3 regions of the Paenibacillus marinisediminis genome follow, and region 1 is predicted to be linked to each of the others. Evidence: predicted binding sites of a transcription regulator. Region 1 holds the regulator's gene; each other region holds the start of a gene.
The links. Region 1 encodes Rex, which represses fermentation and respiration genes when NADH is low (regulators of the CRP and FNR family bind a similar motif). Its sites were predicted from a motif close to TTGTGAAATATTTCACAA; they were not measured.
Positions count from the first base shown of each region.

Region 2: the regulator Rex is predicted to act here: its motif matches at 3,387-3,404, upstream of ric (iron-sulfur cluster repair di-iron protein).
Region 3: the regulator Rex is predicted to act here: its motif matches at 3,776-3,793, upstream of ACXX53_RS16490 (LptM family lipoprotein).

Region 1 is NZ_JBTGUH010000002.1:24,148-29,101, forward strand. It holds gene dinG (ATP-dependent DNA helicase DinG) at 1-1,879, shown strand, start outside; gene ACXX53_RS06005 (redox-sensing transcriptional repressor Rex) at 1,927-2,580, shown strand; gene ACXX53_RS06010 (amidohydrolase) at 2,573-3,880, shown strand; gene ACXX53_RS06015 (hypothetical protein) at 3,896-4,429, shown strand; gene ACXX53_RS06020 (diguanylate cyclase) at 4,518-4,954, shown strand, end outside.
Region 2 is NZ_JBTGUH010000002.1:359,287-364,240, reverse strand. It holds gene ACXX53_RS07415 (DUF1697 domain-containing protein) at 1-347, shown strand, start outside; gene ACXX53_RS07410 (alanyl-tRNA editing protein) at 446-1,627, shown strand; gene modB (molybdate ABC transporter permease subunit) at 1,752-2,426, opposite strand; gene modA (molybdate ABC transporter substrate-binding protein) at 2,423-3,217, opposite strand; gene ric (iron-sulfur cluster repair di-iron protein) at 3,470-4,174, shown strand; gene moaA (GTP 3',8-cyclase MoaA) at 4,242-4,954, shown strand, end outside.
Region 3 is NZ_JBTGUH010000007.1:169,185-174,138, reverse strand. It holds gene ACXX53_RS16505 (family 10 glycosylhydrolase) at 1-409, opposite strand, end outside; gene mntR (transcriptional regulator MntR) at 511-936, opposite strand; gene ACXX53_RS16495 (FAD:protein FMN transferase) at 1,075-2,169, opposite strand; gene ACXX53_RS16490 (LptM family lipoprotein) at 2,595-3,734, opposite strand; gene ACXX53_RS16485 (cytochrome c biogenesis CcdA family protein) at 3,959-4,678, opposite strand; gene ACXX53_RS16480 (metal ABC transporter permease) at 4,715-4,954, opposite strand, start outside.

The sequences.
Region 1 (4,954 bases):
AGATTTACCGCTTCTAGAGCACATTGTGCCTGTTTCATTTAAGGCAACGGTCTTAAAAGGTCGTAGTCACTATTTGTGTTTGAGAAAATTTGAACATAAAATAAACTATAGAGATTTTCTGCATGGACGCGATGATGTATTAACCGCTGCACAGATGATGGTATGGTTAAGCCAGACTGAGCACGGTGACGATGAGGAGCTGTATCTGACGCATAAAGGCCCAGAATTTTGGGATACTGTGGCGAGCGACAGCGATTCTTGTCTTAATCGGGCGTGTCCATGGTTTAAGCGCTGCTTCTACCATCGCGCGAAGAATGATGCCAATCAATCTGATATCATCATCACCAACCACTCCTTATTGTTTACGGATGTCATAGCTGAGCATCGTTTGCTGCCTGGATATGAGCATTTGGTTATTGATGAAGGTCATCATTTTGAAGAAACAGCGAGCAAGCATTTAGGCATACATCTGCAATATTTTTCATTGATTCACCCGCTGACACGTTTGGTGAAAGATAGTAAGAACGGCTTATTGCTGCTGCTGCAGACACGTCTTCGCCTCTCAGGAAGTGAGAAAGCAATGATCTGGGCAGACGGCATTGAGAAGCTGCTCACACAGCTCGTTGACGTAAGAGACGTCTGGGATCGTCTTCATGATGTCCTGTATCAATTGATGCCGCCTCCAGAGCTGGGACAAGCTGAAGCAGGACAATCCGTGCTCCGACTGCAGTCTGGCGCTCGACCGCGGGATTGGCAGGGGATCGCTGAGCTTGAAGAAGACGTATATGTGCGTCTGGGGGAAATTGTCCGTACGGGCGAAAAGCTTGTGTTGGAATGGAAAGATGCGGATGATGAAGAGCTGCAGCCCGTCATAACGGATGTAACAGGGATATTCAAGGAGATCTCAATCATTCGCGAGGATTTTCGCCTCTTTATGAAGGCGACAGATCCAGATTCTGTGTATTGGATGGAAGGCAATGCTCAGTATAAGCATAAGTCGATGCATCTGTACGCAGTGCCAGTTGATGTCAGCGAAGCGCTAAATCGATACTTCTTCGAACCGAAGAAAAGTGTCATTCTGACTTCGGCAACGTTATCTGTTGACAAGTCATTTCAATATTTAGAGGAACAGATCGGTTTGAAGGAGGCTTCCAGCACGGGAAGATTACATACTGTTATTCTTCCGTCTCCGTTCAACTACCGCGAGCAAGCGCTAGTTGTCATTCCGCGAGACTTTCCAACAGTTAAGGGCTCTGTAGATCCGATCTTTACCGACAAATTGCTTCATTCACTTGCAGATGTTGCCATTGTGACAAAGGGTAGAATGCTGGTGCTGTTTACTTCGTACCGCATGTTGAAGGAAGTATATGAACCACTGAAGGAAATGCTTCAGCCGCACGGCGTACAAGTGTTAGGGCAAGGCATGGACAGCGGCAATCGAAGCAAGCTGACTCGCCGTTTTCAGGAGCATCCTGCATCCGTGCTGTTAGGAACTAGCAGCTTCTGGGAAGGTGTGGACATTCCTGGTGAGGCGTTGACTTGTCTAGCGATTGTCAGACTTCCGTTTCAGCCGCCTAATCATCCGCTTGTTGAGGCGAAGTCAGAACGATTGAAGCGTCAGAACCAGAATCCGTTCCGGAAGCTGTCGATTCCGCAAGCCGTTATTCGCTTTAAGCAAGGTTTTGGACGATTAGTTCGAACCTCTAAGGATCGCGGTATCGTAATTATTTATGATACTCGTGTAATTGAGACGAGCTATGGCAAGCATTTCTTATATTCTTTACCTGGTCCTAAGATGGAGCATATGACTACCGAGCACCTAGTGCCGCGGATCCGTGATTGGTTCAGGGAAGAGCAGGAAAGAGCTTTACAAGATTAATTAAAAATAATATGACAATCAGATAGGTAAAAGGGGGATCAGAGGATATGAAAGCGATGAAGATTTCAGAAGCCGTTGTTAGACGTTTGCCGCTCTATTTACGTCACCTCATGGAATTGAAGCAGCGTGAGGTTCTAACAATATCATCTCAAGATTTAGGTCAGAAGCTTGATCTGAATCCTGCCCAAATTCGCAAAGACCTCGCTTATTTTGGAGATTTTGGCCGTAAAGGCATCGGTTATGATGTGTCTTATCTGATCGAGCAGATTAGACATATCCTTAAGCTTGATCTCAAGATTCAAGTCGGATTAGTCGGTGCTGGTAAACTTGGTCAAGCCCTATGCAACTATACCACGTACTTGCAAGATAATATGAAGATTGTTGCTGTATTCGATGCGCATCCGGATAAAGTGGGAACAGCATTGAACAACCTGATCGTGCAGCCAATGGATCAGTTGATCGATACAGTTAAGAGTAAGGGAATTCGAATAGGTATTATTACGGTACCTGCGCTGGAAGCCCAGCATGTTGCGGATCAGTTTGTCGAGGCGGGTGTGGAAGCAATCTTGAACTTTGCACCTGTTATTCTGAAGGTACCGCCGCATATTCGCGTGCATACTGCAGATTTCACGACGGATCTGTTCAGCTTGGCCTATTACTTGCAAGATGAAGAAGGAAAGGAAACGATTGAGAATGCCTAAACGATTCATCGTCCATAACGGGCGCTTTGCACAGATCCATCCGGACGCAGAATCGAGCACCATACATGGATACATGGTTGTCGAGGACGGAAAGATTGTCTATCTCGGTGAAACTCTGCCGGAGAATTATAAGGAAGATGCGGAGTTATTTGATGGCAGCGGTCTGTTCTTCATGCCGGGTTTAGTCAACACGCATGGTCATGCTGCGATGACGTTATTGCGCGGCTATGGCGATGATATGGTGCTCCAGCAATGGCTCCAGCAAAAAATGTGGCCAATGGAGGCTAAATTTACAGACGAAGATGTGTATTGGGGCTCCGCTCTTGCTGTACTGGAAATGCTGAAGAGCGGCACAACTACGTTTGTAGATATGTACGACCATATGGATGAGGTCGGCAAGGTTGCGGAACAAGCAGGTATTCGCGCAGGACTCATGCGCGGCGCCATCGGTCTATGCAGTGAAGAAGAACAGCGGATGAAGCTAGAAGAGGCTGTGCGTTTCGCAAAAGATTGGAACGGACGAGCGGAAGGTCGAATTACGACGATGCTGGCTCCACACGCGCCGTATACTTGTCCTCCTGCTTTCATCGAGAAGTTCGTACAAGCAGCTCATGATCTTGATATGATGCTACATACGCATATGTCCGAGACTAGAGCAGAAGTTGAACAGAATGTGCAGGAATACGGATTGCGCCCTGTTGCGCATCTTGAGAAGCTGGGATTCTTCAGCAGACCGTCGTATATTGCGCATGGCGTTCATCTTACAGACGAAGAAATCGAAATATTGGCTAAACATAAGGTCGGCGTATCTCACAACCCAGCTAGCAACCTGAAGCTGGCAAGCGGCATAGCACGAGTTACAGACCTTCTCCGAGCAGGCGTGAACGTATCCCTTGGAACAGATGGAGCAGCTAGCAATAACAATCTAGATATGTTCCAAGAGATGCGTTTGGCTGCGTTTATTCATAAGGGAATATCAGGTGATCCTACTGCGGTACCTGCTGCAGAAGCAATGCGAATTGCGACGATCAATGGCGCCAAGACGATCCAGCTTCAGGACGTAGGTCTGCTTGCGCCTGGAATGAAGGCGGATTTCATCGCTGTCGATATTGATCAACCGCATCTGCTGCCGCATACGGATCTGGTATCCCACATGGTATACTCTGCTTCTGGCAAGGATGTTAAGCATGTATGGGTAGATGGCAAGCAAGTAGTCAATAATGGAGCATGCTTGACCCTTGATGAAGAACGGGTTCGCCGCGAAGCAGCACGCTGCTTCCAAGGCTTGCTGTCTCGTTAAGTGGAGGATAAGTAAATGTTGACTAGAAGCAGATCAAGGAAGCGTTACAGCCGAGTGCGTATTGTCGTTCTGGCTGCGCTCGTAGTGATGCTCCTGCTGGCTATCTTGAGCGTGTGGTATGTAAATTATATTCGTACAGATGAAAATTCGCTCGAAGCAAAAGCTGTTGCTGAATCTCAAAAAGCAGTTGCTTGGGCTTCTGTAAGCGGAGTAGAGAAGTCGATATGGGATAGTGTATATTACGTTGTCACAGGTGTAGACGAGGCTGGTGTTACTCAGATGGCATGGGTCGACCTTACTTCAGAGCAAGTAACAGTTAAGGCTGCCTCTGATGGTGTCTCCAAAAAGGATATTGAGCAGTATTTGATACAGCAGTATCCGGGAGTCAGCATTAAACACATCGTTCCGGGTATTAAAGATAATGAATATGTGTGGCAGGCACTAGTCAGACGCAAGGACGAGACTGGTGAACTACGATATTATTATCACTTCTTCCGCTTCGCTGACGGGACACCGACCGGGGACATCTATTCGATGCCAAATCAGTGAAAATAAGCGCAAAGGATTGTGATTCCTTTGCGCTTTTACTATGCAATGAGCATCATGGGAATGAACATCTAGTGCTAGGGGGTAGGAGATGAATAAATATCAAACTCAATTCATATTGAACCTAGAACAACAGTTGAATACTTGGTTCAATCGTAAAGATATCATTCGTTCTGATGAGTTGTATCACTTCTTACATACGGTTAAAGGCACATCAGGCACGATTGAAATGAATGAATTGATGCAGATTGCAAGTCGATTGCTCAATCAGATTGAGTTGAACCAATTGAAGGAATGGACTGCTGAGGAAGTACGGCTGTTTCTGCACGACTTACGTCATTATATAGAGACTCAATCGGAGCGGAGCGTCAAAGGTTCTATGAATAATAGGTTAAACGAGAAAAATGTAGAGACAGACCCCTCTGTCCTTATTTTAGATGATGACGTAAACTTATTGATGGTTCTAAAGGAAGAGCTGCAAGCAGCGGGCTGGTCCGTTATAGCGACAACTTCCTCACAGAAAGCCAT
Region 2 (4,954 bases), 340 kb from region 1:
CGATATCAGTTGTGATCAGAACGGCAGAGGAAATTAAGAGGGTGGCAGATAGCTGTCCATTTTCAGAGAAGGAAATTGAAGAATCAGCTGCCTCATGCGATGGCGAGAGCTTGTATGCGGCATTCTTGCTTGATAAGCCTTCGCCAGAAAGCATGGATCGGCTGAAGAACAGCAATAATGAGAACGATGAATATCGTATCGTGGGTCGTGATGTGTATCTCTTATTTCGTAGCAGCATACGCAACTCCAAGTTGGCTAACAATCTGAACAAGCTGGATGTGCCCGCGACAACACGTAATTTTAAGACGATTAACAAGCTGATCGCTCTGGCAAATGATATGGAATAGTAAAACGGCCATCGGAGAGATCATTATGAGATACGATGCAATAAGAACTGCTTCCAAGATTATCGCATCTAGAGCAGAGAAAAGTGAGGGAAACAAGTATGACGAAAAGACTATATTATGATTCAGCATATTTGACCGAATGGGAAACGGAGATCATAGAAACCGTGGTCAGAGAAGACGGCATATATGTCATCTTGAAAGAGACCGCATTCTATCCTCATGGAGGCGGACAGCCTTGTGATAAAGGATATATTCAAGGAGTTCCAGTAATCGATGTCATCACTGAATCTGAGCTCATCTTACATAAGCTTGAAAGCCTGCCCGAAGAGAGAAAAGTAATCTGCAGAATTGATTGGACGCGCAGATTCGACCATATGCAGCAGCATAGCGGACAGCATCTGCTATCAGCGGTATGCCTTGACATGTATCAGGCGAAGACGCTTAGCTTTCATCTCGGAATGGATTACTGCACGATAGATGTGGAAGCGTCTGAGCTTACCTCTAGTCAACTGGAAGCGATAGAGCATGAAGTTAACCAACAAATATATCAGAACCACAGCATCATCAGTTATATGGTGACGGAACAAGAGGTTAATCAGTTAGAACTGGTCAAACAGACGAGCTTGACAGACAATATCCGAATTGTAGAGATCAAGAACATCGAACATAACGCTTGCGGTGGAACGCATGTCTCTTCAACGGGGGCGATCGGCATGATCAAGCTGCTCAAGTCGGAGAAGCATAAGGGAAACATGCGTATTTATTTTAAATGCGGAAATCGTGCCTTGGGGGAATTTTGTGAACATCAAACAATTGTAGGAGCGCTATCGGTTAAGTTCAAATCGAGCAAAGAAGATATCCTTGATCGAATGGATAAGTGGGAGAAAGAGCATAAGCAGCTCCAAGAAGAGATAGCAGCTCTGAAAGACAAATATGATGACTACGCCGCGCGTGAGCTGATAGCTAATAAAGACGGGGCACTCATTGCAACTGTATTCCAAGATAAGTCACTGAAAGATCTTCAGAATCTAGCTGGGAAAATAAACTCTCAATGCGATGCTCCAGTGTTGCTATTGACTACTATGGAGAATAAAGTGCTCTTATCTCAGCGCAATATTTCCGGCTTTTCTTGTGGTGCATTCATGAAAGCTAACCAAGTTCATTACAACGGAAAGGGCGGCGGCAGCGATATACTTGCTCAGGCTGCATTTGCCAATGAAGAGGATGCCTTCGCATTTTATGAATTTGCTGTCCGTACGTTGCAAGAGCAATTTCAGTAAGTCATTAACGAGATTAATTGTTTGAAATTAAAAAATAATCATAACAGCATCCGTTACATAGGAAGTAAGAAATAAGGCGAATTTCACGAGGCATGTGAAATTCGCCTTTAATGTATGTTCATGTTCATCGCGTACTTCGTCCTGTTAACAGCAGCATGAGGAAAGAAATCAAGATGATCGTCAACGCCCACGCCCATGCCATCGTGGTATTGCCGGAATCGACCGCGACATAGATGGCGGTTGGGAGAGTCTGTGTCTTGCCTGGAATGTTGCCGGCAACCATCAAAGTCGCACCGAATTCCCCAAGGGAGCGGGTGAAGCCGAGTATATACGCCGTCATGAACGATCGCCATGTTAATGGCAGCACAACATAATAGAATAGCTGCCGTTCATTAGCTCCAATAGCACGACCCGCGGCAAGTAGATCTTGGTCGATCGCTCCGAACCCGGTCTTCATCGTTTGATACACTAATGGGAAAGCGACAACGACCGCGGCGATAACAGCACTCCACCAAGTGAAGATGAGTGGTGCTCCCAACAACCAATCCAGGAATCGCCCAAAAGCACTGTTTCGGCCCAATATGACGAGCAGCAGGAATCCGATGACCGTCGGAGGCAGAACGATCGGCAGCATAAACAGTGTTTCGATCCATACTTTCCCCTTAAATTGCCGTTTGGACATCCACCAAGCCGCAGCAACCCCGAGCAGAATAGCAAGAACACTGGATAATAGCGCTACCTGCACAGAAAGTCGGATTGGAGACCAGAATTGCTGCCAGTCGATAACGCCTATTTTCATGTATTCGGTACAGCAGAGAACCCGTACTTTATGAAAATGTTCATCGCTTCTTCTGATCGCAGAAAGCTGTACAGTTTCTCCACTTCCTTGGGATGTTTAGTAGCTTTTACGATTCCAACCGGATAAACAATAGGGGAGTACGCTGATGCATCGACTGTTAGCGCTATTTCCACTTTGTCAGAGGCTAATGCATCTGTCTTATATACGAATCCCGCTTCGACATTCCCCGTTTCGACATATTGAAGCACTTGTCGAACGTCCTTAGCTTGAACCATCTTCGACTGCAAGCTGTCCCATAGCTTGTCTGTCGATAATGCCTCCTTCGCATATGAGCCCGCAGGAACGCTCTCCGGAATGCCAATCGCGATCTTATGTACTTGGTCCAAAGTTAGATCTGACAGATTACTAATGTTTACAGAGGAGCCAGCGGGTTTGACTACTACTAACTCATTAGCGAGTAAGTTGCTCTGCTGTGCTGCATCTACAAGACCTTTATCTACAAGTGCTTGCATATGACTTGAGGCTGCGGAGATAAAGAGGTCTACAGGAGCCCCCTGTTCTATCTGCTGCTGCAGCGCACCCGAACCGCCGTAATTAAAGTTAAGTTTTATATCTCGGTTGTTTGTTTCGTAGACTCCCTTTATCTCCTGCAATACGTCCTTCAAGCTTGCAGCAGCTGAAACTAGCAGTTCTACTTGCTCTTGTTCAGCTGCCGTAGAAGAGTTAACCGCTGATATCTCATTACCTAGACTTTGCTTTGAACCGCATGCTGTAACCAGCAGTGTAAGCATTATTATTAACAGAAGAACTATAGAATGTCGTTTGGCATGTGTGTTCATATCAATTCTCCTTTCTCGTACCTCGATAGCACAGACATTCCTTATCTTAACATTTTTCATGCTGCCAATAGAACATATAATCATTCAATCCTAAAAGAAGTTCACAAAACGACCTCTTATCATGTGAGTGGAATCACAAGTTAAGCGTGATGCAAATCATAAGATTATAGCATATTTAAAATTCAATCTATTGGAGGAATATTCATGAGCAAGATTACATTGCAAACATCAGTGGCAGACATCGTAACGATCATCCCGCGAGCAGCGGACTTGTTTCGTCAATTAAGAATAGATTATTGCTGCGGCGGGAAAGAGAGTCTAGAGCTCGCTGCGATTGAACGGAAGCTAGATCCTAAGCAGGTGCTGGAGGAAGTAGAGAAGATTGGACGCCAGCAAGCGGAATATGAATCAAGCCGTCCGCAATCACAAGATGAAGCAGAGCTTATTCGATATATTCAGCAGAAGCATCATGCATTTCTTCGTGAAGAGCTGCCGCAGTTAACCCCTTATATCACTAAAGTAGCTCGTGTTCATGGGGAGTATCATCCACATCTGCTGAGAGTTCAGGAGCTGTTTACAGCTCTGAAGCAGGAATTGCTGGAGCATACGGAGGAAGAAGATCAGGTTGTATTTCCGCTGCTGCTTCAATATGTAAACCATCCAGAGCAAGCAACTAGAGAGCAGTTGATGCCGTATCTGCTTGGCTTAGAAGATGACCATGACGGTGCCGGCAATCTGCTGAAGGAGCTTCGCGACATTACCCATGATTATGAACCGCCTGCTGACGCCTGCGGTACGTACCGACTCGTTTATCAACGGCTGTCTCTGCTCGAACAGGATACGTTTGAGCATATTCATCTCGAGAATCATGTATTGTTCGAACAGGTAAGATCGATTCTAACGAACTGATTTGCGAATTAGTTGCCCGCTCGTGGTCGGATACGGTATGATGCAGTTGCAGGAAGGATGGGGAACGATGGAAATTCAACCTATGCTCGATCAATTGCAACGGCCGATTCACGATCTGCGCATATCGGTAACAGATAAATGCAACTTTCGGTGTACGTACTGCATGCCGAAGGAAATATTCGGAGATGACTATCGTTTTCTGCCGAAAGCAGAGCTGCTCACATTTGCTGAAATAAGTCGCATGGCCCAATTGTTTGCATCACTTGGAGTTAAGAAGCTTCGTTTAACCGGCGGAGAACCGTTAATGCGCCGCGATCTGTCTCAGTTAGTTAGTATGCTTATGAACATAGAAGGAATCGAGGATATCGGATTAACGACAAACGGGCTGCTGTTGAAGCAGCAGGCTCAAGAACTGTATGATGCGGGCTTGCGCAGATTGAATATTAGTCTGGATGCGCTAGATCCGAAACTGTTCGCGAGGATGAATGGCCGCGGCATAACTCCTGATGTCATACTGGCTAATATTGACTTGGCGCAATCTATCGGATTCAAGATTAAGGTAAATACCGTCATCAAGAAGGATGTAAATGAACAGGAAATAGTACCGCTGGCAGCTTATTTTAAGGAACGTGGAATAATGGTACGCTTTATCGAATTCATGGATGTTGGCAATGATAACGGCTGGAGCTATGACAAGGTCGTTAGCAAACGTGAGATCTATGATATTCTGCGTTCTCAATACGAGTTAGAACCGCTGGATCAGCACTATTACGGCGAAGT
Region 3 (4,954 bases), on a different contig from region 1:
CGAGGTTCTCTGCAACAAACCGCAGCGGCACCATGGTCCGGTTAGCCTTGATCTGCGGAGCGGCATCCAGCTTCACGGCTTCGCCTGAAACAATAGCCGTATTCTTGCCCACATTCATCTGAATGAACGTCTCGTCCTTCTTGAACGTAACCTCTTGCAACTTCTGATCCCACGTCACTTCTGCTCCGAGCGCATCACCGATTGCTCGAAACGGAATCATCGTTACATTCACCTTCGGAATGATATAAGGCGATACATCCGTCACCAATCTTTGTTTATTCACAAATATGCGAATTTCATCCTTTGTAGATTTTGATTCAGCTAGCGCCGGCTGTGCTGAACCAATCGTTGTCATCAAGAATACGATTGTCATGCAAGCTGCTAACCACTTCTTCCCCATCTTGCGCATCTTTCACTCTCCCATTTCAAAATGTATTTCTTGCTAGTTTTGAGCCATTCATAAACTTAGACGCAAAAAATAAAACATCTGTTTCGGAAGAAACAGATGTTTTATGAATCATTATCTAATTCACTGCGAATCTTGCGTAAATCTTCGAGTCGTTCCGGATCACGTTCAAAGTATGCAACCAGCGATTCGATACAAGTAATGGAATCTCCGCTTAGATGATGTTCAATACCTTCTACATCTTTATAAATGTGCTCGTCCTGCACCCCGATAATCGTTAGGAAATTCTCCAGAAGCTGATGGCGATCCACTAATCGCTTCCCAATCTTCTTTCCTTTGCTTGTTAACACTAGACCTCGATACTTTTCATAAATTAAGTATTGGTCTTTGTCAAGCTTCTGAATCATTTTCGTAACGGAAGACGGATGCACCTCAAGACCTTCAGCGATATCGGATACGCGAGCATATCCTTTCTCATCGATCAGCTTATAGATGCGCTCCAAATAATCTTCCATGCTTGGTGTAGGCATCAGTTTCCCTCATTTCATCCTTACAATTCATCAACATTTTACTTCAACCTCTCCAGTTTACATGGTTTGCGGCTCAAGTTCAACCTAGCTTCTATCAAAGGAAATATTTCACAAACACATAACAGCTGCTCTCGCAGGCTATTTTACTGTGGATTTAGCACCTTTGCTCTTCAACATGGACCACATCCCATCGCTTGCTCGTACTGTTCCATCCTGCATCACCCATAAAGCCTCCACACCATCCAGGCTGTCTATACATGCGCGGCTCTGCTCGTAAGGCATCAGAAATACGACGGTTGACAGAAAGTCAGCAAGCCCTGAATTCTCGGTTACGATCGTCACAGCGCGGTAATAATCTGCCGGCATCAATGTCTTAGGATCTATTAGATGATGAATTCGTTTGCCATCTACTTCATAGAAGCGCTGATAGTCCCCGCTGCTTACTACAGATCCTTCTTCTATGAATACAGTATCCAGCAAATTATCTTCATCTGTCACCGTAAGCTTATCTGGATTCTGTATGCCAATCCCCCAGCGCTCGCGTACACCATCATAGGGATGTCCAATCGTACGCACATTGCCTCCAGCGCTAATAATCGCAGATTCCAAGCCAGCGGCCTTCATTTCCTGCGCGACGAGCTCAGTTGCATATCCCTTGGCTACTGCTCCAACATTCAAGCTCATGTTTGGATCCGCTAGAAATACAGTGCTATTCTCAACATCCACTATCACTTTATTCATGTCCATATGCTCGGCAGCGGCTTGCAGCTCTTCCATAGGCGGAAGTTTTGCTTGGTCTGGATCGGCAAGGCCAACATCGCGATAGTCCTGCCATATATTCAACACAGTCCCCATAGCGATATTCGTTCCCTCACCCGCTTCTTCGTACCACTTTTTGCAGAATTGAATCAGATCTATGATCTCGGGCGCAACCTTGACGGGTTCTATGCCTGCCTGATCGTTGACTGTCTTCAGATTGTTCAGTCCTTCATAGTTGTTATAGATATCGTACAACTGATGCAACTCTATGAATCGATCATGAATTTGCTTGAAATATTGGTCGAACTCTTCTTTGCTCTTCGTGTAAGCTACGACTTGAATGATGGTGTCGAAAGAATCGAACATCGTGTCACTGTACTTCTGATAGTCGCTATAATCTATTTTTGAGGTGTTCGCACACCCGGTAAGCAGCGTTATGGATAGTAATAGTATAATTAATCGTTTAACTTTCATAAGCAAGTATTTCCCTCCTGCCGAATCCATCCATGTATCTCTTATCTAGATAAAAGGGCTGTCTCAAAATGGGAACGCCCCTTGTTTTTCGGCTCACTAATCGAATAGCTATCTACAGGGGGCGGGAGTGGACACACGAGCCGCTATTTACAGCAAACACCACTAATTCGACATACTAGCGGACCGTATAGCCGTTATTTGACCCGAAAAAGCCGTTTAGTGCTAGTTTTGAAGCTAATAGCGTCATCTGTGTCCGCAAGTCCTCAACAAATACCCCGAAATCATGAAATAGCGACCCCTGTGTCCGTTCAAGCGCGGGTCAATCGGCCTTACTGTCACCGTATGTGCTATCGGACAAAAAACCGCTGATCCAGTCTCATCGACTAGGTAAGCGGTTTTTATTGGTGTAGGAACAAAGATAATAATTACTGTGCTTTAGTGAAAGCTTCGTCAATACCAGCGATGTAATCTTGTACAGTTACAGTTACAGTAGAAGTAAGATCTGCTTCGGCAGGAACAGAAGGATGAGCGTCATCACGCTGTGTTGTCTTCATCCCTTTAATTTCGTCAACTGTCTTGCCTGTCATCCAATCGCCAAGTGCTTTGGCTTGCTCGTACCACTCTTTACCGATGGAAGAAGCTTTTTTCATGCCATATTCGTCGCCAAGCTCTACTTTCGTCTTTAACTCTGCACCTTTGTCAGATGTTACCTTGCCGTCTTTATCGAATTCTACCTTAGTTTGGGCATTGTCGATAATCGTGCCTACAACCTTGCCATCCTTATCAAAAGCGCCTACAACGATAGTTGTATCCACTTGAGCGACAGGAGTTTTATCTCCATTAAGTCCTTTGGACTTTTTAATCGAGATCGATTGTCCAACACCTAGCTTTTCACCGCCAGGCTTCACATCAATCGCGTTATTGTATGCTTTTTCAACAGCAGCGATATAGTCTTGAACCGTTACCGTTACTGTAGATGTCAGATCTGCTTCATCTGGGACTGCTGGATGAGCATCGTCACGCTTTGTTGTTTTCATACCTTTAATTTCATCAACCGACTTACCTACCATCCAGTCGCCGAGTGCTTTCGCTTGCTCATACCACTCTTTACCGATGGAAGAAGCTTTTTTCATACCATATTCATCGCCAAGCTCTACTTTCGTTTTAAGCTCACTGTTTACATCTGTAGAAACCTGAAGATCAGCGCCATATTCTACTTTAGTTTGTGCGTTGTCGATATCAACTTTAACAACCTTACCATCTTTATCAAATGCTGCGGCAACAATAACAGTGTCAACTTGTCCTACTGGGCCTTTGTCACCGTCTTTGTCCTTGGACTTGCCGATGCTAGTGATTGTGCCAAGACCGATCTTTGCGATTTCTCCAGCAGCTGCTTCAGCATCGGAAGCGGCTTCCTTGGAAGCGGGTTCAACTGTTTTAGTGTTTGTGTCTTCAACCTTCGTGTTATCTGTTTCCGGAGCTTTGCTATCTTCCTTAGCACCGCAACCTACAAGCATGGACAAAGCTAATGATGCAACTAGTACAATGGACAACATTTTCTTCATTAAGAAATCCCCCTATGTATTGTTGTTTTAATTGCTTGTGCAAGTGAATACTATCACATAATATACAAGTAATCAATATCAAAAATGGATAATATAGCCGCAAGTTGCTTAATACGAACAATTTAATGAAAATGCTATATTTAGCATATTTACCATGTGAATATGAAATGCAAAAATGGACCTGCAGCAACGTATGAATACGTGCGAGGTCCATCTCTATGAAACTAGGTTAATTTATAGAGCCATGATGGCGTAATGCCTTGCAGCCAGCTGTTGATCTGGGTCAATTGATCGGTAAACAGCAGTATCCCCATGATAATCATCAACACTCCCCCAACCTTCATCATAGGCTCAGAGTATTTGATCAGCCAGCGGGTAGAGCCGATAAAGAATGCCAATACAAAGAATGGAATCGCGAAGCCAATTGCGTAAGCAGTTGATAAACGGAACCATGATCCCGGATCCTGTGCGGCCAAAGTAAGAATGAAGCCCAAAATCGGTCCAACACATGGAGACCAGCCTGCTGAGAAACCGATACCGAATAGAAATGATCCGAAGTAGCTTCCCCTCTTCCCCGTTATCTCCAGCTTCCGTTCCCGCATGAGCAACTGCGGTTTAAAGATCCCCAGCAAGAGCAGACCCATCAGTATGATAAGAATGGCTGATACTTGTCGCACGATATCACGATACTGAATAAGCAACGAACCGAAAGCACTTGCGGTAAGTCCCAACGTATAGAACACAACGCTAAAGCCTAGTATAAAAAAGAAAGTATGAGACATGATCTTCATTCTTACTTCTCGCTTCGTTCTATCTTGCTTTAATTGATTAACTGACATCCCTGTAATGACAGATAGATAGGAGGGATACAGCGGCAAACAGCACGGAGTGATGAATGAAACCATCCCCGCCAGCAATGCTATCCATATTGTAACGCTCATAATCTAGTATGCCTCCATACAATAGTATATATGGATAGTTTAACCTTTAAATCCTCGCCGTACAAGTAACGTCACGATTAAGACCCCGATCAATGTCAACACGATCGTAGCGCCTGGAGCCAAGTTCCATATCCCTGCTACTAATAGCCCGAAGATAACCGATAATTCTGATACAAGTACCGAGATGATAATCGCTTTTTTGAAGCTTCTAGCGACAATTAAGCTCGTCGCCACTGGAATCGTAAGCAGCGCAGAAACAAGCAACGCGCCCACAATCTT